4 regions of the Streptomyces sp. TAA204 genome follow, and region 1 is predicted to be linked to each of the others. Evidence: riboswitches for the same ligand, from Rfam matches in the RefSeq annotation. Region 1 holds a riboswitch; each other region holds the start of a gene.

Region 1 (7,114 bases):
ACGTCCCGGCAGGCCACTGCTCAACAGGTGCTGCTGCGTACCGGCCGTGCCCCCTTCGACGACCCGAAGCTCGTGGAGGCACTGCTGCTGGGCGTCGACAGGGAGGCGCTGGTTCGGGTGGCGCTGGCGGGCCGGGGCACCGCAGGCAACGACCTGTTCGGCAAGGGCCTGCGGGGCTACCCGCCGGAACTGCCCCAGCGTGAGCGGGATGTGGAGCGCGCGAAGGGCCTGGTGCGCGAGGCCGGTGCCAAGGGGCTCTCCTTCACGCTGGAGACCAGCACGGTCGACGCCTCGTGGGATTCGGCCTCCACCCTCATCGCGCGACAACTGGAGGACATCGGCCTGCACGTCACGCCCCGCAAGCGTGCCTCCACGACCTACTTCAGCGAGATCAAGGAGAAGGGGGTCGCTGCCCTCAACACGACCTCCACGCTGCCCGTTTCGGACTTCCTCCAGCAGCGGATGCGCAGCGGCGCCGCCCGGAACCTCACCGGATTCGATTCCGGGCGTTTCGACGAGCTGATGGACCGTGCGCGCTCCACGCGGGACGAGAAGGAACGGCTGGGGCTCCTGCACCGGGCGCAGCGCATCGCGCATGACGACTCCGGCATGCTCGTGTGGGGGTTCTCGGACGCGCACGACGGAGTCTCCGCGTCGGTCAAGGGCTTGCGTTCGGCCGTCCCGAACTCCCATTTCTGGGCCCGTTTCGACGACGTCGAACTGGGCTGACGTTGCACCGGTATGCCGTGCGCAGGAGCGCGCTGGCTCTCGGGCAGTGCTTCTTCGCGCTCGTGGTGGTCTTCGCGCTGGATTCCCTGGTGCCCGGTGACACGGCCGACGTGCTCCAGGGGGATCACGGAAGCCCGCAGCAGGCGGCGGCGCTGCGGGAGCGGCTCGGCCTGGACGAGCCGGCGTGGCAGCGGTTCTGGCACTGGCTCGGCTCGCTGCTCGCGGGTGATCCGGGCCGTTCGCTGGTGACGGGCCTTCCGGTGGGGGACGAGATCGGACGGCGTCTTTCGGTCTCGGTCGTACTCGCCCTGCCGGCCCTCGCGCTGGTGACGGTCCTGGCGCCGCTGCTGGGCGTCATCTCGGGGCTGCGGGAGGGCACCCGTCTGGACCGGGCTCTCAACACGGCGACGCTGCTGCTGCATTCCGTACCGGAGTTCGTCCTGGCGATGCTGCTGATCGCCTCGCTGTCCGTGGCCGCGGGTCTGCTGCCCGCGACTGCCGCCGGCCTTGACGGGGTGGGCCTGCTGGCACAGCCGAGTGTGCTGGTACTGCCCGTGCTCGTGCTGACCGCCCGCCAACTGTGTGATCTGGCACGGCAGATACGCGTCGGCGTCGCCGAGCAGCGGGGCAGTCCCCCTGCCGAGCATCTGCGGCTGCTGGGGCTGCCGGAGCGGCGGGTCGTGCTGCGCCACGTGCTGCCCAACGCGCTGGCGGCCGCGAGCCAGCAGTTCGCCCGCTGTGTCGAGGGGCTTCTGGGCGGAGCGCTGATCGTCGAGTCCCTCTTCAGCGTCCAGGGCGTCGGCACGGGTTTCATCCAGGCCGTGCAGAATCGTGACACGCCTCAAGTGCAGTCCTACGCCCTGCTGTTCGCGGGCACCGTCGTCGTGGTCAATCTCGCCGGCGACCTCGTCTCCCAACGGCTGGCGCCTCGCAAGGAGGCGTTGGCATGACCCAACCGGAAGCCGCCTCCTCCCTGCGGAGAAACCGTCCCCGCATCCGCCAGGGACTCACGACGGCCGACCTCCTGGCCGGCGTGTTGCTCAGCCTGCCGTTGCTTTTGGCCCTGATCGGCCCGTTCATGGCGGGCTCCGGTGACCCGCCACCGGGTTCTGTCGCGCTGCCATCCCAACCTCCCGGCCCCGGGCACCCGTTGGGCACCGACGTGCTGGACCGCGACGTGCTCTCGCTGGTGCTCCACGGCGGTTCCTCGGTCATCGGCGGGACGCTGGCGGCCTTGTTGCTGAGTTACGTGATCGCGGTACCGCTCGGGCTGCTGGCCGCGGGGACGCGGCGCTGGCTGGACGAGACGGTCATGCGCGCCCTCGACCTGGCGCTGGCGCTGCCCGGCCTGATGATCCTTCTGACACTGGCGGCCACCGGACGCTCCAGCTGGGCCTGGCTGATCGCGGTCACGGCGGCGCTTCAGGTTCCCTCCGTCGCCAGGCTGGTGCGAGCCGCGGCGCTGGACCCCGGATGCCGCACCGTCGTCGAGGCACTGCGGATGCAAGGACGCGGCTGGGTGTACGTCCATCTGCGCCACCTCACCCGCGAGTTGACCGGGCCGCTCGCCACCGACGCAGGTGCCCGCTTCTCCGGTGTGCTCTATCTGATGGCGTCCGCGAACTTCCTCGGCCTGGGACTGCCTTCATCCTCACCCGACTGGTCTGTGCTCATCGAGCGCAACAGCGATGCCCTCTTCGCCCAGCCCGCTGCCGTGCTCGTACCCGCCGGACTCCTGATGTCGCTGTGCGTCGGCGGAAACCTCTGCGTCGACCGGGCACTGGCCCGCAGGAGGAGGGCCGGATGACGCAGCACGCACCGCTCCTTGAGGTCCGCCGTCTCTCCGCGCACGCCGCGACGGCGGCCCGTCCGCTGCTGCACGACGTCTCACTCACCGTCCCGGCGGGACGCGTGACCGCAGTCGTCGGCCCTTCCGGCAGCGGCAAGACCACTCTCGGGCTGGGCGCGCTCGGCGCCTCGCGGCCCGGGACACGGCTCCAGGGCGAAGTGCTTCTGGAGGGTGAGGACCTGCTGGCGCTCGACGAGCCGTGCCGCCGGGCACTGCGGTCCGGAAGCGCCGGACACCTCGCGCAGCACCCGGAGACCGTGCTCGACCCGCTGCGACGCGTCGGCCGCGCCCTCAGGGAGCTCGCTGCACTGCGCCGCAGTGCGCCCGGCACCCGTGCGGAATCGGTCCGGGCAGCGTTGGAGACGGCGGGTCTGCCGGGCGCGGAGATGCAACGGAGGCTCCCGCACCAGCTGTCGGGCGGTGAGCAGCAGCGGGTGGCGCTCGCCTCGGCCCTCGTCACCGGAGCGCGGACACTGGTGCTGGACGAGCCCACGAGCGGCCTCGACCCGGCCACGGCCTCCGCGCTCACGGCACGGCTCCGGACGCTTGTGAACGGCGGCGCCGGCATCCTGCTGCTCAGCCACGACCTGGCACTCGTACGTGAGTTGGCCACCCACGTGACGGTGCTGGAGCAGGGGCGTGCCGTGGAGGCAGGCCGGGTGCGTGAGGTTCTCGGTGCCGCGGAGCGCTCCGTACATCCGCTGACCCGCGGGCTCCTCTCGGCGGAGCGTGGCACCCGAACAGGCGACGTACCGCCGGCCAACCCGCCGGAATCCCTCACGAGCGAGGGCGTCACCGCCCATGACGTGGCCGTCCGACGGCGGGGAGGCCGGGATCTGCTGACCGGGCCGGTCACCATGTCCTTCCCGCCGGGCAGCACGACCGCCCTCATCGGGCCGTCCGGCTCCGGAAAGACGACCTTCGCACGGCTGCTGGCCGGGCTCACTCCTGCGACCGACGGCGAACTGGGACGGGACGGCAACGCCGTGCCCCGCCGCATCGAAGCGCGAAGTCCCCAGCAGCGCCGGGCCGTTCAGTACGTGCACCAGAGCAGCTCCGAGTCGTTCGAGGCCGGCCGGCCGCTCCTCGGACAACTCGCCGCGACGGGGCGGCTCCTGCGCTCGATGACTCCGGTGGCCGCCGAAGCAGAAACGCGAAGTACCGCGGATCTGCTGGGTTTGGAGGAGGAGTTGCTGGACCGGGTACCCGGCCGACTCTCCGGCGGTCAGCTGCAGCGCTGCGCGCTCGTGCGGGCCCTGCTGGCACGCCCGGCGCTCCTCGTGTGCGACGAGGCGACCTCGGCGCTGGATGTCATCTCGCGCGAGCGCGTGCTGGGTGCCCTGCCCGGCCTGCTGGCACCCGCCCGCACCGCCCTGCTGTTCATCAGCCACGACCTCGACTCCGTACACCGACTGACCCACAGGGTGGCGGTCTTCGAGGCCGGACGCTGCGTTCAGCAGGGCACGGTCGCGGATTTCTTCCACGCCCCGTCCTCCGGGGCTCCCGCAGACATGGTGCGTGCAGCCGGGGGACGCAGCTGCGCGGTACGCGGTCGATCGGGTCGGGCGGAAAGCAGCTGACAACCAGTCACAACGCACCTGGCCGGAACGGAGTTCGAGCACTCCGAAGACACCGGATCACGGCTCCACTCATTATTAGGTTAGCCTAACCTAATTAATTCAATCCCCGGGTGGCCGTACGCCTCTCCGACCGTGCAACTGGAGAACTTGGATGCGCCCCTTCCGCACCCGCGCCACAGAGCCCACGCCCGCCGAACACGTCCGGTCGATCTTGGCTTCGTCCCATTCGATGACGGTGATGAGCGACGGCTCCCATGCCGAGGTGCACCGCATCGACGACGCGGAGGCGACCGGCGGCATCCACCTTCACGCACCGCCGGAGAGTCCTGCCGCCAGGGGTGAGATGCGCATCCCCGCGAGGCTCGAACTCACCGATATCGCGCCCACACCGGTGCGGGACCGGCTGCGGGCCCGTGTCACCGTCACCGGACTGCTGGCAGCCGCGTTCGACAGCGAAGCCAGGAGCACATGCATGGAGTTCGGCCAGGCGGTGCTCGAAGACTCCCGCGCACGCTCGTACGTGACGCTCGACGCGCTCCAGGAGACAACCCCCGACCCCTTGGCCGCCCGCGAAGCCGCCACGCTGACGCACCTTCTGGACGGCCACGGCGAATCCGTTCCCCTGCTGCTGCGTCTCGTGCGACCGCGGCCCGAGCGGGGCATTCTGCGTGCTGTTCCTGTGGCCCTGGACCGCTACGGCCTGACGCTGCGCCTCGAATATCCGAACGCCCATCGCGACGCCCGGCTGCCGTTCACTGCTCCCGTGACCGACCCCGAGCAGGCCGACTCCCGGATTCAAGCCCTCCTGGACGCCGCCCGCCGCGCCTCCCACTCCGACCATCTGCTGGCCTGATCACCAACGGCCGGAGCCCGTCGCGTCCCGATCCACACGTGGCGTTGAAGACCCGCCCGGACGGACCGGAGCCTCGGTTCGCGGGTCTTCGAGCCGGTGACGAAAGTGGCTCATCGCCCCCGATCACGGGGCGGCGAAGCGCCGCGGCGGTTCCCGGCAAGCCCCCGGCGAGGCGGCGTGATGAGGTGCAGGCCGAGGATCTCCGGCCGCGGGGCGACGCCGGGGCCGCCCGCCCGCACCCAGGCGGAGACGTCCTCGGTCGCGTCCGGGCTGTTGACCAGCCCCAGCCAGACGGGTCGGGCGCCGGCAGCACGGCCCTCGGCGGAAGGCTGTACGACGATGACGTTGGCCTGGTCGCACACGTCCAGACAGTCGGAGACCCGGACAGGCGCCTCCTCACGCAGGCGAGCCGTCTGCGCCGTGTGATCCAGTCCGGTCACCTTGGGGCTGCCGCAGCAGCAGTCCCGGCACACGACGATCCGGCACGGAGCAGGGTTGAACGTCTGCGCTGCCTCCGCTTCGCCGGATGCCTCATCGACCGCTGCCTCGGGCACGTCGAACCGTCCCTCTCTCCGGGGAGATCCGCCCCGGTACGTCGAGGAGGCGACCGCGTGAGTCTCCTGGCTCTCGGGTCATTGCTCGTCCCCGCCTTCCCACCCGCCTGGGCAGTGGCCTGTCGGGGATCCGCTCACCGATCACAGTGGCGGGACCGCGCCGGATTCACACCGGCTTCCTCGGACCGCCGTCGCCATGTCAACGGTCATCATTCCATCCGGATGTGGTCCACTCCAGTGGGCCCGGGCGGCACCGCTGAGCACCCGGTCGTTCCGGGGCCCGCGAGGGGCGGTGTTCCGTCCTGGCTCTCTGCGCCATACTCTGAAACAGCAGCTGGTTCGTCCTGCCCGCCAGGCAGGCACGTCGTAAGAGGGAACCCGGTGGGAATCCGGGACTGCCCCGCAGCGGTGAGTGGGAACGACCGCCGTCATGAGCACTGGGCCCCCAGGGCCCGGGAAGCGACGGCCAGTAGGAATCCGCCTTCGAAAGCGGACGTGCCCGCAAGTCCGAAGACCTGCCCGTTGCCCGCGCGTGACCCATCACGTGCGGTTGTCCCAGTGGCCTCGAGGGCGGGTCGGCGACCACAACGTCAGACGGACAACTGCGTGCATGCGCAGGTGGACTGTTCAACCCTCCGTCTGGTGCGGCTTCCTTCGCGCTCTCCTGTCACAGGGACTCGTCCGAATCGTTCGCGAAGGAGAATTCGTGACAGCGAAGTCCGCAGCCGCGGCAGCACGGCCCACCGTGTACGGCTTCCCCCGTCAGGGCCAGAACCGGGAACTGAAGAAGGCCATCGAGGGCTACTGGAAGGGCCGCGTCACCGCGGACTCCCTCCGGGATACCGCAGCGGGCCTGCGCCGCTCCAACTGGCAGTTGCTGGCCGGCGCCGGCATCGACGAGGTCCCGACCGGGGACTTCTCCTACTACGACCACGTCCTGGACACCAGCGTCATGGTCGGCGCCGTCCCCGAGCGCCACCGCTCCGCCGTCACCGCGGACACCCTCGACGGGTACTTCGCCATGGCCCGCGGCACGCAGGAAGTGGCACCGCTGGAGATGACCAAGTGGTTCGACACCAACTACCACTACCTGGTCCCCGAGCTCGGCCCCGACACCGAATTCACCGCCGACAGCACCAAGCAGGTCGCCGAGTTCAAGGAAGCCCTCGCCCTCGGTCACACGCCGCGGCCCGTCCTGGTCGGCCCCGTCACGTACCTGCTGCTGTCCAAGCCCGCGCCGGGTGTCGCCGCCGACTTCGACCCCCTGACACTCCTTGACCGGCTGCTGCCCGTCTACGCGGAGGTCCTCGCGGATCTGCGTGCGGCCGGAGCGGGATGGGTGCAGCTGGACGAGCCGGCCCTCGTCCAGGACCGCACCGCCGCCGAACTGAACGCGGCGTCCCGCGCCTACCGTGACCTCGGCGCCCTTGCGGACCGTCCGAAGCTGCTGGTCGCCTCGTACTTCGACCGCCTGGGAGAGGCCCTGCCGGTCCTGGCCAAGGCACCGGTGGAGGGTCTGGCGATCGACTTCACCGAGGCCGCCGCCGCG
Region 2 (7,114 bases), on a different contig from region 1:
GCCGCCATGATGCGGGCGTCCTCACCGGTCATCCCGACGGCGAGCGGGCCGTGCTGGTTGAGCAGGTTGACCAGTTCACGCTGCACCTGCCCGGCGAGCACCATCCGTACGACGTCCATCGTCTCCTCGGTGGTCACCCGCAGCCCGGCCTTGAACTCCGAGTCCAGGCCGAGCCTCGACAGCTGGGCGCTGATCTGCGGCCCGCCGCCGTGCACGACGACGGGACGCAGCCCGGCCTGCCGGAGGAAGACGACGTCCTGCGCGAAGGCGGCCTTCAGCTCCTCGTCCACCATGGCGTTGCCGCCGAACTTGATGACGACGGTCCTGCCGTTGTGCCGGGTGAGCCACGGCAGCGCCTCGATGAGCGTCCGCGCCTTGGGCAGCGCGGTGTGCTTGCGTGCGGGGTGAGGAGGGTGCCGGCTCATGAGCTGTACGCGCTGTTCTCGTGGACGTAGTCGGCCGTCAGGTCGTTGGTCCAGATCACGGCGCGCTCACCGCCGGCGCCGAGGTCGGCGGTGACGGAGACCTCGCGGTAGCGCATGTCGACCTTGCCCCGGTCCTCGCCGGCGGCGCCGTCCTGGCACACCCACACGCCGTTGATCGCGACGTTCAGCCGGTCCGGCTCGAAGACCGCCCCGGTGGTGCCGATGGCCGAGAGCACCCGGCCCCAGTTGGGATCCTCGCCGTGCAGGGCGCACTTGAGGAGGTTGTTGCGCGCGATCGAACGGCCGGCCTCGACCGCGTCCGACTCACTGGCCGCACCCACCACCTCGATGCGGATGTCCTTGGAGGCGCCCTCGGCGTCCCGGATGAGCTGCAGCGCGAGGTCGTCGCACACGGCACGTACGGCCTCGGCGAACTCCGCGCGGTCGGGCACCGCTTCACTGGCGCCGGAGGCCAGCAGCAGCACCGTGTCGTTGGTCGACATGCAGCCGTCGGAGTCGATCCGGTCGAAGGTCGTACGGGTCGCAGCGCGCAGGGCCTCGTCCAGCGCGGCGGTGTCGAGGTCGGCGTCCGTCGTGAGCACGACGAGCATGGTGGCCAGTCCGGGCGCGAGCATGCCGGCGCCCTTGGCCATCCCGCCGACGGTCCACCCGGCCCCGGCCCCGGCTCCGGCCCCGGCTCCGGCTCCGGCTCCGGCTCCCGAACCGCCTTCCCGCACAGCGGTCTTGTGCACCGTGTCGGTGGTCTTGATGGCCATGGCGGCCTTCTCACCGCCGTGCGGCGAGAGCAGGCCCGCGGCCTCGTCGATGCCCGGCAGCAGCTTGTCCATGGGGAGGCGGATGCCGATCAGTCCGGTGGAGGCGACGGCGACCTCACCGGCGCTGTGGCCGAGCACCCGCGCCGCGTGTTCGGCGGTGGCGTGGGTGTCCTGGAAGCCGGGCGGACCCGTACAGGCGTTGGCGCCGCCGGAGTTGAGGACGACCGAGGTGACCGCACCCGACTTGAGCACCTGCTGGGACCAGAGCACCGGGGCGGCCTTGACACGGTTGGCGGTGAAGACGCCGGCCGCCGCGCGGCGCGGTCCTTCGTTGACCACCAGAGCCAGGTCGGGGCCGCCGCTGTCCTTGAGCCCGGCGGCGACGCCCGCGGCCGTGAATCCCTTCGGCGCTGTCACGCTCACTGTGCTTCTCCGTTCGCTTCGCCGGCGCCCCGGGGCCCGGTGGCCCCGTCACTCACGGGGCGAGCCCCACGGCCGGCAGACCGAGTTCCTCGGGATACCCGAGGGCGATGTTCATGCTCTGCACCGCGCCGCCCGCGGTGCCCTTGGTGAGGTTGTCCAGGGCACTGACGACGATGAGGCGCCCGGCGTCCTCATCGAGGGCGGTCTGCAGGTGGACGGTGTTGGAGCCGGTCACGGACGCCGTGGCCGGCCACGTGCCCTCGGGGAGCAGCGTGACGAACGGCTCGTCCCGGTACGCCTTCTCGTAGGCCTCCCGCAGCGCCTCCTCCCCGGTGCCGGGCACCGCCCTCGCACTGCAGGTGGCGAGGATGCCGCGCGGCATGGGGGCGAGTGTGGGGGTGAAGGAGACACTGACGCGTTCCCCGGCGGCCGCCGAGAGGTTCTGGATCATCTCGGGGGTGTGCCGGTGGGTACCGCCCACGCCGTACGGGCTCATGGAGCCCATCACCTCACTGCCCAGCAGGTGCGGCTTGAGGGCCTTGCCCGCGCCCGAGGTGCCGGTGGCCGCGACGACGACGGCCTCCGGCTCGGCCAGCCCTGCCGCGTAGGCAGGGGCGAGCGCCAGGGAGACGGCAGTCGGATAGCAGCCGGGAACGGCGACGCGCGAGGCGTCCCGCAGCGCCGCTCGCGCGCCGGGCAGCTCCGGCAGACCGTATGGCCAGCTCCCGGCGTGCGGAGTTCCGTAGAAGCGCTGCCACTGGTGCGCGTCGGTCAGCCGGAAGTCCGCACCGCAGTCCACGACGAGCACGTCCTCGCCCAGCTCCCCGGCGACCGCGGCGGACTGCCCGTGCGGCAGCGCGAGGAAGACGACGTCGTGGCCGGCCAGCTCGGAGGGCGAGGTCTCCACCAGCACGCGGTCCGCGTAGGGGCTCAGGTGGGGCTGGAGCGCGCCGAGCCGGGCACCGGCGTTGGAGTTCGCGGTGACCGCCCCGACCTCGACCTCGGGGTGCGCGGCCAGCAGACGCAGGATCTCCCCGCCCGCGTACCCGCTCGCCCCCGCGACTGCCGCTCGTACTGCCATCCGGATCGAACCCTCCTCGTTGAGAGTATGACTATACGCAGCACGGCAGCTTTATGCAAAGCCGGTGGCGGTGAACTCCCGTCACCGCGTCGGCGTGTATCCGCCGCCGGGCACGGACACGGAAGCCATTGGCCGCCCGGCGCTCGCCCCAGAGGCGGGGCGCCCGGTCACCTTCGTGGCGCTGCGCCGACTCAGCGGTCCAGGCAGCAGTCACCGCACTTGCCCCCGGAGGGAACGCGGTAGAACAGGCAGCAACTGCGGCGCCGGAAGGACAGGTCGGGAGCGACGAGATCCCCGGTGCCGGCCAACCGCCCACGCGCGAGCAGGCCGCTCACGAGCGGGGTGAGCCGCGCACGCAGTCCGGGGCGGAGATGCAGGATCGCGCGGGCCGCCCCGATGAGCGCCGAGGCGGCGTTGCCGTCCAGCAACCGCGGGGCGACCTTGACGCGAAGTCCCGCGGCGAAGGCGTCCAAGTGCTGTTCCATCACGAGCCGGTACAGCGCCTCCACCGCATCCGGGAGCGGCCCGGCTCGTCGGCCCGCGGCGGCCGGCAGCCGCAGGGCCGCTCCGTCGTCGGCGCGGTGCAGGGCGTCGAAGTCGGGTATGACGCCGTGGGCGACGGTGCAGGCCAGCGCGGGCGACCACAGGCGGGCGGCGTGGCCGAGCTGCACGATCGAGGCGGGGATGCGCTCCTCCTGCGTGCCGTAGCGCGCCCCGCAGGTCTGGATCAGGTCCGCGTATCCGCGCGCGTAGGACTCGCGCACCGGGTGCCAGCCCCGGTCCTCCCCGCCGAGGTGGACGGTGAAGAACGGGCCGAGGGACGCAGCGTCGGTCAGCGCCTCCGCCGCCGAGTGGGCGGGGACGGGTCCGGAGGCGGTCATCGGCTCACCCGCGTTCCCGGTCCGCGGTCCCGGACGGGCGAGCGGGGCGTCTTCACACGGCCCGGTGCGGTGAAGGAGTACAGGGTGAGAACGCCGGACAGCGGAGCGGCTCCGGGGACTCCGGCCCGCAGGCGTGCGGTCTGCTCGGCGTGCTCGGCTCCAGTCACCTCCGGGCCTCCGCAGCAGCAGTCCCGGCACACGGTGACCCGGCACGGCAACGGCCCGTTCGGCCTTTCGGGCATGACGCCCTCCTGCCTCTCCGGGGAAGTCCGCCCCGGCTTCGTCGAGGACGCGAGTCGTGGGAGTCTCCTGGCTCTCGGGTCGTCGCTCGTCCCGGCCTTCCCACCGCGTGCGGGCAGTGGCCTGTGTGGGATTCGCTCACCGATCACAGTGGCGGGACCGCGCCGGATTCACACCGGCTTCCTCATTCCGCGCTCGCCTGGTTCCCCGTCATCATGGCACCTTCACCCGGCGCCGCTCACAGCTCGGTCCGTGATCGCCGACCGATGACGCCGTGACCTGGGAGACCGTGACCTGGGAGAAGCCGCACGGGGTCACCGACAACGGGTCATCACTTCGGCGCTGCCGGTGGGGACTTCGTATTCTCCGGCCGGCCGACGCGGCCGGAGAGCTGCTCGCTGCGCGGGCCGGCCCGAGACGGTCGCTGGTTGCCGTCGGCGTCCGTTGAGTGCTGCGACCAGTGGCACGCACGCAGCGCCGTCGGCGACAGACCTGTGGCCTCCTTGACCTTGCGCGCGAAATGGAAGCTCGTCTTGAAGCCCGAGCACGCCGCGATCGATCCGACGGGCAGCCCCGAACTGGTCAACAGCTCGATACCGTGAGTGACGCGTCGGTCCCACAGGTAGCGCATGGGTGTGGTGTTCATGTGCTCACGGAACAGGCGCACCAAGTGCTCAGGACTCACCCTCGCGACCGTGGCGAGGGCTGCCAGGTCGATGTCGCTCTGGACGTTGCGGTGGATGAACAGCCGTGCGTCCTCGATGGGCGCCGGCAGCGCAGCGGGCAGATTCTCGAACTCGGCGATGAAGCGCCACAGCAGTGCCGTGGCCAGCGCGTCGACCAGTGCGCCCTGGGCGGTGAGACGGGTCTGTTCCGTGATCAGAGCCTCGCGCGCCATGTACGTCAGGGCGGAGGACAACGGTCTGGTCGGGCGCAGCTCCTCCAGCCACCGGTTCATCTGCGGGGTGAGTTCGTCGAGTTCGCCGCGTACGAGCGTCTGGCGGGTCTCGGCGCCCTGGGCGAAGCCGATCACCTCGGTGTGCCCGGGCAGCAGGATGCACATCTGCCCCCCGGGAACGGCGTACGGATCGCGGTCGTCCACGTGCACGACCATCGTTCCGGAATGGATCAGCATCAGCTGAACATTGCCCTGCACCCGGGGCCCGATACGGGAGCCAGGAGGGTGGACGACGCTGCGGACCACGGAATTGACGATTCTCAGGCGCCGGGAGGCGGTATCAATTCCAGACACAGGCTTGCTCACTCTGGCCATGTTGCCGGCGCTTTTGCGGTGGTGAGATCTCGGCATGACCGAGATTGAGACACAACTTCTCGTGGTCGGCGGTGGTCTGGGCGGCGTCTCGGCAGCCCTGGCCGCGGCGCGACGTGGCGTGAGCGTTGTCCTGACCGAGCCGACCGACTGGCTCGGCGGCGTCCTCACGAGCCAGGGGGTCCCCCCGGACGAGCACGTGTGGATCGAGCAGTTCGGCTGCACAGCCACCTACCGCGGTTTCCGTGAGGCTGTTCGCTCCTACTACCGCCGCCACTACCCCTTGACCGAGGCGGCCCGCTGCACGGTGGCCTTCAATCCCGGCTCCGCCAAGGTCTCCGACCTCTGCCACGAGCCGCGTGTGTCCCTCGCCGTGCTCGAGGCTCTCCTCGCGCCGCACCGGGCGTCCGGGCGCATCCGTGTGCTGATGGAGCACGAACCGGTCTCCGCGACGGAGACCGGCGACCCCGACACACTGGAGTCGATCACTCTGCGTGATCGCCGTACTGGTGACCTCAGGACGGTGAGCGCTGCCTGGTTCGTCGATGCGACGGAGACCGGCGACCTGCTGCCGCTGGCCGGCGTCGAGTACGTCACCGGCGCGGAGTCGCGGGACGCCACCGGTGAACCGCACGCTCCGGAACTGCCGGCCCCACTCAACATGCAGCCGGTCTCGGTGTGCCTCGCACTCGACCACATCGACGGCGGGGACTTCACCGTCGCGCGCCCCGACAGCTACGAACACTTCGCGACCTCTTCGGCGACGGACTGGCCGGGCGGCCGGCTCTCGCTGACCGCGCCCCATCCCAAGACGCTCGCGCCCTCGCACCACACGTTCATCCCGAACCCCGTCGAGGACCACACGCTCATCCGCCCGGACTACGCGGACCAGCGGGTGGGGCGCCTGGACCGCAACCTGTGGACCTTCCGCCGCATCGCGGCAGCCCGGAACTTTCTGCCCGATGCCTACGCGTCCGACATCACGCTGGTGAACTGGCCGCAGGTGGACTACTGGGACGGTCCCGTCTTCGATGTTCCCGCGGAGCAGGTCGCCTTCCACCTCGGCCGGGCCCGTGAGCTGTCGCTGAGCCTGCTGTACTGGCTGCAGACCGCCGCTCCGCGTCCCGACGGCGGCACCGGCTGGCCGGGGCTGCGTCTGCGTGGCGATGTGCTGGGCGACAGCTCCGACGGGCTGGCCAAGGCGCCTTACATCCGCGAGTCGCGTCGCATCGTGGCCGAGCACACGGTCGTCGAGCAGGAGATCTCCCTGGAGATTCGCGGGAACCGCGGCGCCGTGCAGCACCGCGACAGCGTCGGGGTCGGCATGTACCGCATCGACCTGCATCCCTCCACCGGCGGCGACTCCTACATCGACATCGGCTGCTGCCCGTTCGAGCTGCCCCTGGGCGCGCTCATCCCCGTGCGGGTCACCAACCTGCTCGCCGGCGCGAAGAACATCGGCACCACCCACATCACCAACGGCGCCTACCGGATGCCCCTGGTCGAGTGGAACATCGGCGAGGTCGACGGCCACCTCATCGGCTTCTGCGCGGACCGGGACATCACCCCCTCCCAGGTACGCGCCGACGACAAACTGCTCGAGGAGTTCCAGGCCGAGCTGGACGCCGTCGGCGTCGAGCGTCACTGGCCGAAGATCGTCGGCTACTGACGATCACCACTGAAGTGCCTCGGCGCTCGGCCTGCCGTTCCAACCCGCCGGCCGGCGGGTTGGAACGGCGGACCTCGAACACCCCAACCACGCCGTACGAAGAAGTGAAGCCGACCGGTCCCCGGCGGCCCCATGAGAACTGTGCGCCGTGAAGTCGCTGGTCGCGTTCGCGTCCCCGTGACCGCGCGGAGGGGACCTGCTTGACCTTGACACGGTGACAGGGCCTTCACTTCCTTCCATGGAGGTGGTCCCGATGACGGTCACGGGAGAGGACATGGATGCGGTGCGGGCGCTGGAGGGTCTGGAGGACGGTCGCTCGTCCGTGCGGCTGCGGGTTGCTCTGGCGGCC
Region 3 (7,114 bases), on a different contig from region 1:
CAGTCCGGCGTAGAGGGGAAGCAGGGGGAGGGCCTGCTCGGGGCCGGTCCCGAGGCCGTGCAGCGTGATGACCCACAGATCCCGCCGGCCGGGTACGAACCAGGCGGGCAGCGGCCCGAGTTCGCCCGGCACCTCGACGACGTCGCGGTCGGCCCCGACGGCGTCCCCCGGACCTCCCGTGCACACCTGCGGGGTGAGCCACACCTTGCTGCCGGGGACCGGCTCGCCGCGGGTGACCCGCTCCAGGCGGCGTACGACGGTGTCGGCTGTCACCGCCACCGGCTCCCGGCCGTCCGCCCCGGGCTCCAGGACCGGGCCGACAACGGCATGGCAGTCGCGTCCGGTGAGCCCGTAGGTGCCCGGGAGCAGCGAGGTGAGGGAGCGGGTGAGGGAGATGAAGCCGTCACCGGCCTCGTGCACGGTCAGCGCGGGGCCGCCGAATCCCGCCGGGAGCCTGCCGCGTGGTGAGGCTCCGGACCGGGCGGGCCGCAGCGCGGCGTCGGCGGCGTACCGTCCCGCGGCGACCGCTGCCGCTCCGACGCCCAGCACGGAGGTGGCGGCGACGGCCGCCGTACGCAGACGCATCCCGTCAGTGTCGGGCCTGGAGTGCGCCAGGGGCCAGTGGGCGGCGTCGGCCGGGTGATTTTCGTATCCCCGCCCGGCATCCGCCACCCGGGGCGCCCACGCGGACGGCCGTGGGCCGGGCTCACTCCGGCCGGGGCTGCCCGTAGCCACTCAGCTTCTCCGCCACACGGCGCAGTTCGGCCGGAGGGATCAGGCTGGGCTCGCGGCCGGGGAGGGAGGAGGCGGTGAGCCACAGGCGGCACATCCACTCCAGCTGCGCGGTCCGCTCGTACGCCTGGCCGAGGTCGTCGCCGTAGGCGACCGTGCCGTGGTTCTGGAGCAGGCAGGCGCTGCGGCCGTCGAGGGCGTCGAGCATGCGGGCGGCGAGTTCCTCGCTGCCGTAGGTGGCGTAGGGGGCGACCCGGACGGGGCCGCCCAGCGCGGCCGTCATGTAGTGGACGGCGGGGAGTTCGTCCACGAGGGCGGAGACGGCGGTGGCGTGCACGGCGTGGGTGTGCACGACGGCACGGGCGGCCGTGTGCCGGTAGACCGCGAGATGCACGGGGAGTTCGCTGGTGGGACGCAGACTTCCCGCGGTGCGGCGTCCTTCGAGGTCGACGGCGCACAGGTCGCCGGGCCCGAGCCGGTCGTAGGGGACGCCGCTCGGGGTGACGAGCACCGTGTCCCCCACGCGTACGGAGACGTTGCCCGAGGTGCCCACGACGAGCCCCTCGGCAGCCGTACGGCGGGCGGTGTCCACCAACTCCTGCCAGGCACTGTGCATCCGGCTCCCTCCGGGTGGCCGCGGCGGTCAGCTCACGCCGCGGGACGGCTTGCTGCGGGGGCTGAAGGGGGCGAGGTGACGGGGTGTGGTACCGCTCACAACAGACAGCGGGGAGCGACACGCCGAAGCCTGCCGCAGTTCACCTCCCGTTCACCCACCGTCCCTACGTTCAACGAGTCCTTGACCTTCGACTGATTGTGCCTGGGTGAATGGAACACATCACGCTTCTCATCGGGATCGTGATCGTCACGGCCTTGGTGTTCGACTTTACGAACGGCTTTCACGACACGGCCAACGCCATGGCCACCACCATCTCCACCGGGGCACTCAAGCCCAAGACCGCGGTGGCGATGTCGGCGGTCCTCAACTTGATCGGCGCGTTCCTGTCCGTGGAGGTCGCCAAGACCATCTCTTCGGGAATCATCAACGAAGGTTCCGGCATACAGCCTGAAGTGATCTTCGCCGGCCTGGTCGGTGCGATCCTGTGGAACCTGCTGACCTGGCTCGCCGGGCTCCCCTCCAGCTCCTCGCACGCTCTGATGGGCGGGCTGATGGGCGCCTCGATCGCCGCCGTCGGCTTCGGCTCGATCAACGGCGGAACCGTGGTGATGAAGGTGCTCATCCCCGCTCTCGCCGCTCCGCTCGTCGCCGGACTCGCCGCGCTCTTCGCGACGCGGCTGACGTACCGCGCCGCCCGCAACGCCGACGAGGAGCACACGGCCAAGGGCTACCGGGCAGGACAGATCACCTCCGCCGCGCTCGTCTCCCTCGCGCACGGCACCAACGACGCGCAGAAGACCATGGGCGTCATCACCCTGGCCCTGATCACCGGCGGCGTACTTGCACCCCAGGCGGACCCGCCCACCTGGGTGATCGTCTCCGCGGGCCTGGCCATCGCGCTGGGCACCTACCTCGGCGGCTGGCGGATCATCCGCACCATGGGCAGGGGCATCACCGACATCAGGCCTCCCCAGGGGTTCGCGGCACAGACCAGCGCCGCCGTCACGATCCTCGCCTCCTCCCACATCGGCTTCTCCCTCTCCACCACGCACGTGTGCTCCGGCGCCATCATGGGCTCCGGCGTCGGCCGCAAGGGCGGCGTAGTGCGCTGGTCGACGGCGGCGCGGATGGTCATGGGCTGGGGCCTGACGCTCCCGGCCGCCGGACTGATCGCCGCCGGTGCGGCCGTACTGGCCCAGCAGGGCGACTGGGGCGTCGCCACGGTCGCGGTGCTCGCGGTGGTCATCAGCGGCGGTATCTGGCTCGCCTCGCGCAGCCAGCCCGTCGACCACACGAACGTCAACGACGCGCCGCCCATCGCCGCGGACGAGCCGGCGCAGAAGGACACCGGGGTCGTGGACGCGGCGATGCAGGCACTCGCACCGCCGCCCACCGCCGCCGCGCACAATGCGGCAGTACGGGACCAGATGGACGACGCGGGGAATGCGGCCGAGCCCGTCATCCCCTCCGCTGTGCAGGAGGCCGAACCGGACGGTCCGGCGGCGGTCGCCGCTCCCGGGGAGCGCTCCGGGAGCCACACCGAGTCCGAACGGCAGTGGGCGGGCTCCAGCCTCGGCTAGCGCCCCGGGGCGGGTCCGCACGGCCCGGACGGTGCACCGACCGTGCACCGTCCGGACAGCGGCCGGACAGCGGCCGCGGAGCAGACAGACCGGAACCGACAAGACCGGACAGCAGACAGGGAAGCGCTATGGAAATCGACTGGGCAGCGCTCGGCCAGGTATTCGGCATCAGCCTCGTGGCGACGGTCGGACTGGTCGGCGTGTTCACGCTCGGCATCGTCGGCACCTCCGCCGGCCGTACGGGCGGACCGTCGGTGCTCGCCCGCACGGGCGCGTACGCCTGCTTCACGCTGTGCGCCGCGGCAGTGGCCTACGGCATCTACATCATCACCGCGGGCTGAACGCCGCCGCGGCGGCCTCCTCACCCGGCGCGCACGTGCGCCCCGAAGGGGTACGGGACACTCCCGTACCCCTTCCGTGTCGCCGAGCGCGTCACTCCCAACTGATGGGCCGCCCCTGCTCCGTGTGCCTGCTCACACTCTCCCGCCGCAGGTCAGCGGCGAGTTGACGCCCCTCCCCGTACGTGGTGGACTGCCCGTTGCCCAACGGCGGCTGGAGAGGAAGCCGGTGCGAATCCGGCGCGGTCCCGCCACTGTCACCGGGGAGCGCACTCCCACCACTGGCCACGGCCCACCCGATCGACGGGCTGGAAGGCCGGGGGGCGCTGCGATCCGGGAGCCAGGAGACTCTCGCCGCCGGTACGTCGAGCCAGGGCGAGGACCCTGAGTGAGGACTCCGCCATGCGTGGCTTCCCGGCCGCATCCCCGTCCCCGTCCCCGTACGCTCACGGGCGGGCACCCGCGCCGCCGTGTCAGGCGGGCGCACCGTGTCTCCGAGGCATGACGGCCCGCTGACGGATGCGGGCTCAGCACGCCTACTCCTACGCCTTCGGCGCCGCCCTCGGTCATCTGGGTGACCTCCTGCTGGGAGACCCGCGACGCGGACATCCCGTCGCCGCCTTCGGACGGGCCGCCGCCGCGGCGGAGCGCGCCCTGTGGCGGGACCACCGTGCGGCGGGCGCGGCGTACACCGCGCTGTGCGTGGCGGGTGCGGCCGCAGCAACGGCTGCCCTCTCCCGAGCGGTGCGGGGCGCCGGCGGCGCGGCGGCGGGCACGGCGTTCACAGGGGCGGTGACCTGGACCGTGCTGGGCGGCAGCGGACTGGGCCGCGAGGCACTGGCCGTCGGCGCGGCCCTGCACCGGGGCGATGTGGACGGCGCACGACGGCTGTTGCCGCATCTGTGCGGCCGTGACCCGCAGACGCTGGACGCGGAGGGCATCGCGCGGGCCGTCGTGGAGTCGGTCGCGGAGAACACCTCCGACGCCGTGGTCGGCGCCCTGGTGTGGGGTGCCGCAGCCGGAGCGCCCGGCGCGGCGGCCTTCCGCGCGGTGAACACCCTCGACGCGATGGTCGGTCACCGCTCCCCGCGCCACCGGCACTTCGGATGGGCGGCGGCGAGGCTGGACGACCTGGCCGGGTGGCCGGGTTCGAGGCTGACCGCGCTGCTCGCCGCTCTGGCGGGCCCGTGTCCGGGCGGAGCCCTGCGCGCCTGGCGGGCCGACGCCGGCGGGCATCCCAGTCCCAACGCCGGTCCGGTCGAGGCGTCCTTCGCGGGGGCGCTGGGTGTACGGCTGGGCGGCGTCCTCAGCTACGGGGGGCGTACGGAGCACCGGCCGGTGCTCAACTCCCCCGGGCGCACCGTGCGGTGTGCGGACATCGCGCGGGCCGTGCGCCTCTCGCGGAGAGTCGGCCTGCTCGCACAGCTGACGACCACCGCCGCCGGCGTCGCCGGACGGCTCGCTGTGGCCCGCGTGCGGGCCGGAAGGGGGAGGCGATGACCGGGGACGCGACGGACGGGCGGCGCGGCGGTACCGGCCTCGGAGGAGGGCTGCTCGTGGCGGGCACCACCTCGGACGCGGGCAAGACCGTCGTGACGGCCGGTATCTGCCGCTGGCTGGCGCGCAAAGGGCTCAAGGTCGCGCCCTTCAAGGCCCAGAACATGTCGCTGAATTCGTTCGTGACGCGGGAGGGCGCCGAGATCGGCCGCGCACAGGCGATGCAGGCGGCCGCCGCGCGCACCGAGCCGACCGCGCTGATGAACCCGGTGCTGCTCAAGCCGGGCGGCGACCGCAGCAGCCAGGTGGTGCTGATGGGCAGGGCGGTCGGTGAACTGAGCGCCCGCGGCTACCACTCGGGGCGGCAGGAGCAGCTTCTCGGCACGGTCACCGACTGCCTGACGCGGCTGCGGCGCACACACGACGCGGTGATCTGCGAAGGGGCGGGCAGCCCCGCCGAGATCAATCTGCGGCACACCGACATCGTCAACATGGGCCTGGCGCGCAGCGCGCGGCTGCCGGTGGTGGTCGTCGGCGACATCGACCGCGGAGGCGTCTTCGCTTCCCTCTTCGGCACGACTGCGCTGCTGTCCGCCGGGGACCAGTCACTCCTCGCGGGCTACGTGGTGAACAAGTTCCGTGGTGACGTGACGCTTCTGGAGCCCGGCCTGGAGATGCTCCGGGGCCTGACGGGCAGGCCCGTACTGGGCGTGCTGCCCTTCCGGCACGGCCTGGGCATCGACGAGGAGGACGGGCTGCGGGTGTCCGCGTACTCCTTCGCGGGGCACTCGGCGGGCGGCGCCGGCGAGCACCCGGCGGCGCCCCACGGCACCGACGTCCTGCGGGTCGCGGTCGTGCCCGTGCCGCTGATGTCGAACTTCACGGACGTCGACGCGCTCGCGGCCGAGCCGGGCGTCGTCGTCCGCTTCACCGACCGTCCCGAGGAGTTGGCCGACGCCGACCTGGTGGTGCTGCCGGGCACCCGCGGAACCGTGCGGGCGCTGCGGTGGCTGCGCGAGCGTGGCATCGCGGAGGCGGTGCGGCGGCGGGCGGCCGAGGAGCGGCCCGTGCTGGGTATCTGCGGCGGGTACCAGATGCTCTCGCAGCGGATCGAGGACGACGTCGAGTCGCGCGCGGGCACGGTCGAGGGGCTGGGGCTGCTGCCCGTGCGGGTCCGCTTCGCCGAGGAGAAGACCCTTGCGCGGCCGGCGGGTTCGGCGCTGGGCGAGTACGCGGAGGGCTACGAGATCCACCACGGGGTCGCCGAAGTGCTGGGCGGGGAAGCCGTCTTCACCGGTGCGGACGGAGAGGGCGTGGACGGCTGCAGGTCGGGGCCGGTGTGGGGGACGCACTGGCACGGTGCGCTGGAGAGCGACGGCTTCCGGCGGGCCTTTCTGCGCCGGGTGGCGGCCGACGCCGGACGCACCGGGTTCGTGCCGGCGCCCGGCACCGGTTTCGCCGCGCTGCGGGAGGAGCAGCTGGACCGTCTCGGAGACCTCGTCGAGGAACACGCCGACACCGACGCGCTGTTGCGGCTGATCGAGTCGGGCCCTCCCGCCGGTCTGCCGTTCGTCGCGCCCGGAGCGCCCCGAACACCCGGACCGTCCGGCCCCTCCGATCCAGCCGGCCCGTCCGATCCAGCCGGGCCGTCCGGGACGCCCGGGCCCCCCGAGCCGACCGCACAGTCCGCACCGTCCGCACGGACCGAACCGCCGGGAGCGCCCGCGACCGCCGGAGCACAGGACGCACGACCGCTGCCGGCCACCGGCCGGACGACACCGGAAGTTCCGGAAGCCGACACGTCAGGAGCAGCATGAGCACCGCACGGAGCCCCTACCCCTTCTCCGCGATCGTGGGCATGTCCGACCTGCGGCTGGCGCTGCTGCTCAACGCGGTCTCGCCCGCGGTGGGCGGTGTCCTCGTACGCGGGGAGAAGGGCACCGCCAAGTCGACGGCCGTCCGGGCGCTGGCGGCGCTGATGCCCCCCGTGGAGGTCGTGCACGGCTGCCGCTTCTCCTGCGACCCGGCCGCCCCGGACCCCGACTGCCCCGACGGGCCGCACGAGACGGGCGGCGGCCGCGTACGGCCCGCCGCCATGGTCGAACTGCCCGTCGGCGCCTCGGAGGACCGGCTGGTGGGAGCGCTCGACATCGAACGGGCGCTGGCGGAGGGCGTGAAGGCGTACCAGCCCGGTCTGCTGGCCGACGCCCACCGCGGGGTGCTGTACGTGGACGAGGTCAACCTGCTCCACGACCATCTCGTCGACCTGCTGCTCGACGCCGCCGCCATGGGCGCCTCCTACGTGGAGCGCGAGGGCGTCTCCGTCCGGCACGCGGCACGGTTCCTGCTCG
Region 4 (7,114 bases), on a different contig from region 1:
AGTCGCTGGGCCAGATGGCGCGTGAGGAGATCGGACCGGTGGGCGGCGCGGCAGCGCTGATCGCCGTCTTCGTCATCATGATCATCCTGCTCGCCGTGCTGGCGCTCGTGGTCGTCAACGCCCTCGCCGAGTCGCCGTGGGGCACCTTCTCCATCGCCATGACCGTGCCCATCGCGCTGTTCATGGGCTTCTACCTGCGCGTGATCCGGCCCGGCCGGGTCAGCGAGGTGTCGCTGATCGGGATCGTCCTGCTGCTGTTCGCGATCGTCTCGGGAAGCTGGATCGCGGAGTCCTCGCTGGCGGACGCGTTCACGCTGGAGCCGGGCACGCTGGTCGTCTGGATGGTCGTCTACGGGTTCATCGCCTCGGTGCTGCCCGTATGGATGCTGCTCGCGCCGCGCGACTACCTGTCGACCTTCATGAAGATCGGCACGATCGCGCTGCTCGCGCTGGGCGTCGTCATCGCACTGCCGACCATGAAGATGGACGCGGTCACGGACTTCGCGGGGAGCGGCACCGGTCCGGTCTTCGCCGGTTCACTCTTCCCGTTCGTCTTCATCACCATCGCGTGCGGCGCGCTCTCCGGGTTCCACGCGCTGATCTCCTCGGGCACCACCCCGAAGATGATCCAGAAGGAGACGCAGATCCGGATGATCGGCTACGGCTCCATGCTGATGGAGTCGTTCGTCGCCGTGATGGCGATGGTCGCGGCGTGCATCATCGACCCCGGGCTGTACTTCGCGATGAACGCCCCCGCCGGCGTGATCGGCGACAGCGTGCAGTCGGCGTCGCAGGCGGTGGCCGACCTGGGCTACTCGATCTCGCCCGAAGCGCTCGCCTCCGCCGCCAAGGAGGTGGAGGAGCAGTCGCTGCTCTCCCGTACGGGCGGGGCACCCACCCTCGCGGTGGGCGTCTCGGAGATCTTCTCGCAGATCATCGGCGGCGCCGGAGCGAAAGCGTTCTGGTACCACTTCGCGATCATGTTCGAGGCCCTGTTCATCCTCACCGCCCTCGACGCGGGCACCCGCGTGGGCCGGTTCATGCTGCAGGACACCCTCGGCAACATCTACAAGCCCTTCCGCAACATCAGCTGGATTCCGGGTCTGTGGCTGTGCAGCGCCATCGTGGTCGCGCTGTGGGGCTACTTCCTGTGGGTCGGCGTCCACGAGCCGCTGGGCGGGATCAACCAGCTCTTCCCGCTGTTCGGCATCGCCAACCAGCTGCTCGCGGCCGTCGCGCTGGCGGTGGCGACCACGCTGCTGGTGAAGTCCGGCAAGCTGAAGTGGGCCTGGGTGACGGGCGTTCCACTCGTCTGGGACGCCGTGGTGACCCTCACGGCGAGCTGGCAGAAGGTCTTCTCCAGCGACCCGAAGGTGGGCTTCTTCCAGCAGCGCTCCGACTTCCAGGCGGCCATCGACAGGGGTGAGGTGCTCCCGCCGGCCAAGAGCATGAGCGACATGCAGACCATCGTGACCAACTCCACCGTGGACGGCGTGCTGGCCGCGCTCTTCGCCGTACTGGTGATCGTGGTGATCGCGGACGCCGGACGCACGTGCGTCAGGGCCCTGCGCGACCCGGCCTCCGCCACGCTGAACGAGACGCCGTACGAGGAGTCCAAGCTCGTCGCACCGGCCGGCCTCATCCCCGACAAGGAGGAGAAGGCCGAACTGGCGGCGGTGGGCGCGGGCGGTTCCGGCCCCGGGTCCGGGGAGACGGCGGGCGGCTCCGGGACGCGGGAGGAGCCGTGACCCGGCAACTGCTGCGCGGCGCACGCTGGGTCCGCTGGTACGTGCGCGAACTGACCGACGAGAGCGCCTACGACCGGTACGTGGAGCACCTGCGCAAGCACGACCCGGACGCGCGGGTACCCAGCCGGCGGGAGTTCGAGCGGCAGCGCACGGACGCCCGCGACAACGACCCCCGAGGAGGGTTCCGCTGCTGCTGACGTGTGCACCGCGGACGCGGGACGCAGACGCGGGAGGAGCCTCACGAGGAGCGCACGAGGAGCCGTCCGCCCCGAGGGGCGGGCGGCTCCTCCGCCGTTGTCGGTGGGATACGGCAGACTCCCGCACATGGACCTCACGATCAGACGCCCACGGCCCGACGAGCTGGAGACCGTCGGCGAGCTGACGGCACGTGCCTACCTCGAGGACGGCCTGCTGGACTTCGGCGAGAGAGACCCGTATCTGGAGCATCTGCGCGCCGCCCGCCACCGCGCCGAGCACGCCGAGATGTTCGTGGCGGCCGACGCCGGCTCGGACCTCGTGCTGGGCTCGGTTGCCTTCGCGTCGTACGGCGGGACGTACGCGGAGATCGCCCGGCCGGGAGAGGGCGAGTTCCGCATGCTGGCCGTCCGGCCCGGCAGCCGGGGAAGGGGAGTCGGCGAGGCCCTGGTGCGGACATGCGCGGAACGCGCGCGTGAACTCGGCCTGAGGCGGCTGGTGCTCTCCAGCCACCCGCGGATGCTGTCCGCCCACCGGCTCTACGGGCGGCTGGGGTTCGCGCGCACACCCGATCGGGACTGGCACCCGCTGCCGCTCCTCGCGCTGATCACCTTCGCTCTGGAGCTGTGAGACTTCACTCTCGTCCGGCACAAGATGTGGTGTCGTCTGTCGTTGGCCGCCACCAGATGTATGGTGGTGCTGGCTGCCATGCAGGGGAATCCGGTGCGAGTCCGGAACTGTCCCGCAACGGTGTGCGATGTGCTGTTCCCCGTGCCGGGAGCCGGACGTCGCAAGTCCGAGTGCCTGCCGGCGGCGTAGACGACGTCCGGGTCCCGAGGGATGGACCGGTGGACGCTGGAAGGTGTGCCGCCGCCCGCTGCGGCATGCCCGAACGCCCCGCCGTGTGCGCTCGCCCCGGGTCCCATCCGAGCGAGGGAGAGCACACCCCGTGACCATCGCATCCGCCGAAACCGCCACCCCGCGCGGTGACTTCGGCGCCCCTGACGCCTCCGGCGCATCCAGAGCCGCAGGAGGAACCACAGAGGCAGAAGGGGCCACCGGCGCCGCCGACGGCCCGCACACGGGCACGCAGCCCGCCACACAGCCCGCCGCGCCGGGCTCGCGGACTCTGCTGGACACCCTGACCGAGCTGTCCGCCGACCTGCCCGGCACCGACCCGGAGAGGGTCGCCTCCGCCGTGCTCCGCGGCCGTCAACAGGGCAGCAGCGAAGCCGAGTTGCGGGCGCTCGCGGCGGAGGAGGCGGCCGGGCTCATCGGGGAGGAGCCCGCCCACTCGCGGCTCGCCGCCCGTCTCCTCACGCTCGCCGTCCGGGAGGAGGCCCGCGGGCAGGGCGCCACCTCCTTCTCGGCGTCCGTCGCCACCGGCCACCGCGAGGGCCTGATCTCGGACGGTACGGCCGCGTTCGTACGGACGCACGCTGAGCGACTCGACGCCCTGGCGGAAGCGGCGACGGCCGAAGGGGCGGACGACCGCTTCGGATACTTCGGGCTGCGCACGGTCCACTCGCGCTACCTGCTTCGCCACCCCACGACCCGACGGGTGACCGAGACGCCGCAGCACTTCCTGCTGCGCGTGGCATGCGGACTGGCGGCGGACGGCTCGGACGCGGCCGTCGACGAGGTCGCCGAGCTGTACCGGCTGACCAGCTCTCTGGCCTACCTCCCCTCCTCCCCCACGCTCTTCAACTCCGGTACCCGGCACGCCCAGATGTCGTCCTGCTATCTGCTGGACTCGCCCCTGGACGAGCTGGACTCGATCTACCAGCGCTACCAGGAGGTCGCGCGGCTCTCCAAGCACGCCGGCGGCATCGGCCTGTCCTGGTCCCGCATCCGGGCGCGCGGTTCGCTGATCCGGGGGACCAACGGGCACTCGGGCGGCATCGTCCCGTTCCTGCGCACCCTGGACTCCTCGGTCGCGGCGGTGAACCAGGGCGGCCGGCGCAAGGGCGCGGCGTGCGTCTATCTGGAGACCTGGCACGCCGACGTCGAGGAGTTCCTGGAGCTGCGCGACAACACCGGTGAGGAAGCCCGGCGGACGCACAACCTCAACCTCGCGCACTGGGTTCCGGACGAGTTCATGCGCCGCGTGGAGGCCGACGGCGACTGGTCGCTCTTCTCTCCCTCACAGGTGCCGGAGCTGACCGACCTGTGGGGCGACGCGTTCGACGACGCCTACCGGCGGGCCGAGTCCGAGGGGCGCTTCGTCAAGCGGGTGCCGGCCCGGCAGCTCTATGCCCGCATGATGCGCACCCTGGCGCAGACCGGGAACGGCTGGATGACGTTCAAGGACACCGCCAACCGCACCGCCAACCAGACGGCCGAGCCCGGCAGCATCGTCCACTCCTCGAATCTGTGCACCGAGATCCTGGAGGTCACCGACGACTCGGAGACGGCGGTGTGCAACCTCGGCTCCGTCAACCTCGCGGCGCATCTGGGCGAGGACGGCGAGATGGACTGGGAGCGCCTGGACGCCACCGTCCGTACGGCCGTGACCTTCCTCGACAGGGTTGTGGACGTCAACTTCTACCCGACCGGGGCGGCCCGGCGTTCCAACTCCCGCTGGCGCCCCGTCGGTCTGGGCGTGATGGGGCTGCAGGACGTCCTCTTCCGCAGGCGCCTGCGCTTCGACTCGGACGCGGCACGGGAGCTGTCCGCACGCATCAGCGAACGCATCATGCTCGCGGCCTACGAGACCAGCGCCGAACTCGCCGAGCGGCACGGCCCGTTCGGCTCCTGGACTAAGACCCGTACGGCGCGCGGCGTGCTGCACCCCGACCACTATCCGCGGGCCGTTCATGCCTGGCCGGAGCGCTGGGCGGCGCTGCGTGCCCGCATCGCGCGGAGCGGCATGCGCAACTCGCTGCTGCTCGCCGTCGCACCGACGGCCACGATCGCGGCGATCGCGGGTGTGTACGAGTGCATCGAGCCGCAGGTCTCCAACCTCTTCAAGCGCGAGACGCTGAGCGGCGAGTTCCTCCAGGTGAACGCCTACCTGGTGGAGGATCTCAAACGGCTGGGGCTGTGGGACGAACGTGCGCGCGAGGCACTGCGTGAGACGTCCGGATCGGTGCAGGACCTGGAGTGGCTCCCCGACGAGATCCGCGGGCTCTACCGCACCGCCTGGGAGCTTCCGCAGCGCGCCCTGATCGACATGGCCGCGGCCCGCACGCCGTATCTCGACCAGAGCCAGTCCCTGAACCTGTTCATGGCGGCTCCCACGATCGGCAAGCTCTCCTCGATGTACGCCTACGCCTGGAAAAGCGGCATCAAGACCACCTACTACCTGCGTTCACGGCCTGCCACACGCATCGCCCGCGCCGCCGGCACCCCGGCCCCCGACCCCGCCCTCACACACGTCCTCACCGAAGCCGGCGGCGGCCCGGACGGCGCAGGGGACGGCGCGACGAACGGCGCGACCGCGCCGGTGACCGAGGCCGCCGCCTGCTCCCTGGAGAACCCCGAGACCTGCGAGGCATGCCAGTGATGACCAGCGCACGCACCGACACCACCGCCGCGGGGACCAGCACCGCCGGGAACCTGCTGGACCCCGGTTTCGAGCTGACCCTGCGCCCCATGCGCTATCCCGGCTTCTACGACCGCTACCGCGACGCCATCAAGAACACCTGGACCGTGGAGGAGGTCGACCTCCACTCCGACGTCGCCGACCTCGCGAAACTCACGCCCGGCGAGCAGCACATGATCAGCCGTCTCGTGGCCTTCTTCGCCACGGGTGACTCGATCGTGGCGAACAACCTCGTACTGTCGCTCTACAAGCACATCAACTCCCCCGAGGCGCGCCTGTATCTCTCGCGGCAGCTCTTCGAAGAGGCCGTGCACGTCCAGTTCTATCTGACGCTCCTGGACACCTATCTGCCCGACGTCGACGAACGCGCCGAGGCGTTCGCGGCGGTGGAGAACATCCCCTCCATCCGCGAGAAGGCGCAGTTCTGCTTCCGCTGGATGGACGCGCTGGAGGGCGGCGAGGGCGAGGGGAGAGTCGACCGGCTGGTCAGCATGGCCGACCGGCGGCGGTTCCTGCTCAATCTGATCTGCTTCGCCGCCTGCATCGAGGGGCTGTTCTTCTACGGCGCGTTCGCCTATGTCTACTGGTTCCGCTCCCGGGGCCTGCTGCACGGGCTGGCCACGGGCACCAACTGGGTCTTCCGCGACGAGTCGATGCACATGTCCTTCGCCTTCGACGTCGTGGACACCGTCCGCGAGGAGGAACCCGAACTCTTCGACACGGAGCTGGAGAAGGAGGTGACGGCGATGCTGGAGGAGGCCGTGGAGGCGGAGCTGCAGTTCGCCCGTGACCTGTGCGGCGACGGGATGCCGGGGATGAACACCGAGTCGATGCGGGAGTACCTGCGGGCCGTCGCCGACCAGCGGCTCGTCCGGCTGGGCTTCCCGGCCCGCTACGGCGCGCGCAACCCGTTCTCCTTCATGGAACTGCAGAACGTGCAGGAGCTGACGAACTTCTTCGAGCGGCGCGCCTCGGCCTATCAGGTCGCCGTGGAGGGGTCTGTCTCCTTCGACGACGACTTCTGAACGGGGTTCTCTCCGCACCGGCCCCGGACACGGAGGGGGGCCGCGCTGTCGGCGCGGCCCCCCTGGTCGTGCGTGCGGTCAGCCGGACGGGCCGGTCAGCAGCCGCCGCAGTTGTAGAACGTGACGTCCCAGTGGTTGCTCTCGTCGAAGTAGATGTTCCCCGACCCGGCCTCCCACTTGCTGCCGCCGATGGAGGTGAAGGTGTTCTTGATGTAGTTGCTCAGGCAGCTCGACATGGCGAAGTCGAGCTTGTAGCCGTTCCAGTGGCTGTACTGGCCGTCCGCGTGACCGGTCTCGGTGCCGCCCGTGACGGTCAGGGCACAGCCGCTGGCGCCCTTGAGCGTGATCGCGCCCTGGATCGAGGCCGAGTTGACCTGCTCCAGCGAGGTGCAGGTCGGGTTGTTGCGGTCGGAGCAGCCGCCGCTGGAGCGGATGCCGATACCGGCGTTGCTCAGCTGGCCCGCGGCCTGCGAGTGGCTCAGCTTGGCGAGGACGCCCGCTTCCTTCTTGACCGGCTCCGCGGTGTGGGCCTCCGCGGCGTAGGCGGTGGAGAAGACGGCGAGCGCCAGCGCCGACGAGCCGACCGCCGCGCGCAGCATGGT

Evidence for each region. A riboswitch is a leader RNA that binds a small molecule or an ion and turns the genes downstream of it on or off. The one in region 1 is predicted to bind cobalamin.
Region 2: another riboswitch for cobalamin. It lies ahead of H343_RS0113285 ((2Fe-2S)-binding protein); the one in region 1 lies ahead of H343_RS28215 (hypothetical protein).
Region 3: another riboswitch for cobalamin. It lies ahead of H343_RS0112555 (cobalamin biosynthesis protein); the one in region 1 lies ahead of H343_RS28215 (hypothetical protein).
Region 4: another riboswitch for cobalamin. It lies ahead of H343_RS29705 (ribonucleoside-diphosphate reductase subunit alpha); the one in region 1 lies ahead of H343_RS28215 (hypothetical protein).

What each region holds. Positions count from the first base shown of each region.
Region 1 is NZ_AUKW01000001.1:308,734-315,847, forward strand. Features, by position in the region: gene H343_RS0101315 (ABC transporter substrate-binding protein) at 1-729, shown strand, start outside; gene H343_RS0101320 (ABC transporter permease) at 747-1,679, shown strand; gene H343_RS0101325 (ABC transporter permease subunit) at 1,676-2,536, shown strand; gene H343_RS28210 (ATP-binding cassette domain-containing protein) at 2,533-4,158, shown strand; gene H343_RS0101335 (DUF2470 domain-containing protein) at 4,310-5,011, shown strand; gene H343_RS28215 (hypothetical protein) at 5,122-5,490, opposite strand; cobalamin riboswitch at 5,605-5,792, opposite strand; cobalamin riboswitch at 5,884-6,102, shown strand; gene metE (5-methyltetrahydropteroyltriglutamate--homocysteine S-methyltransferase) at 6,272-7,114, shown strand, end outside.
Region 2 is NZ_AUKW01000006.1:103,669-110,782, reverse strand. Features, by position in the region: gene argB (acetylglutamate kinase) at 1-425, opposite strand, end outside; gene argJ (bifunctional glutamate N-acetyltransferase/amino-acid acetyltransferase ArgJ) at 422-1,624, opposite strand; gene argC (N-acetyl-gamma-glutamyl-phosphate reductase) at 1,677-2,705, opposite strand; gene H343_RS0113285 ((2Fe-2S)-binding protein) at 2,897-3,586, opposite strand; cobalamin riboswitch at 3,889-4,012, opposite strand; gene H343_RS33585 (helix-turn-helix transcriptional regulator) at 4,158-5,099, opposite strand; gene H343_RS0113270 (FAD-dependent oxidoreductase) at 5,134-6,765, shown strand; gene H343_RS0113265 (HEAT repeat domain-containing protein) at 7,019-7,114, shown strand, end outside.
Region 3 is NZ_AUKW01000005.1:394,570-401,683, reverse strand. Features, by position in the region: gene H343_RS0112575 (alpha/beta hydrolase) at 1-585, opposite strand, end outside; gene H343_RS0112570 (class II aldolase/adducin family protein) at 707-1,348, opposite strand; gene H343_RS30320 (inorganic phosphate transporter) at 1,558-2,928, shown strand; gene H343_RS0112560 (hypothetical protein) at 3,057-3,269, shown strand; cobalamin riboswitch at 3,487-3,616, shown strand; gene H343_RS0112555 (cobalamin biosynthesis protein) at 3,786-4,766, shown strand; gene H343_RS30315 (cobyric acid synthase) at 4,763-6,580, shown strand; gene H343_RS30310 (putative cobaltochelatase) at 6,577-7,114, shown strand, end outside.
Region 4 is NZ_AUKW01000004.1:108,108-115,221, forward strand. Features, by position in the region: gene H343_RS29700 (carbon starvation CstA family protein) at 1-1,748, shown strand, start outside; gene H343_RS0108810 (YbdD/YjiX family protein) at 1,745-1,945, shown strand; gene H343_RS0108815 (GNAT family N-acetyltransferase) at 2,073-2,573, shown strand; cobalamin riboswitch at 2,600-2,769, shown strand; gene H343_RS29705 (ribonucleoside-diphosphate reductase subunit alpha) at 3,073-5,448, shown strand; gene H343_RS0108825 (ribonucleotide-diphosphate reductase subunit beta) at 5,448-6,512, shown strand; gene H343_RS0108830 (hypothetical protein) at 6,608-7,114, opposite strand, start outside.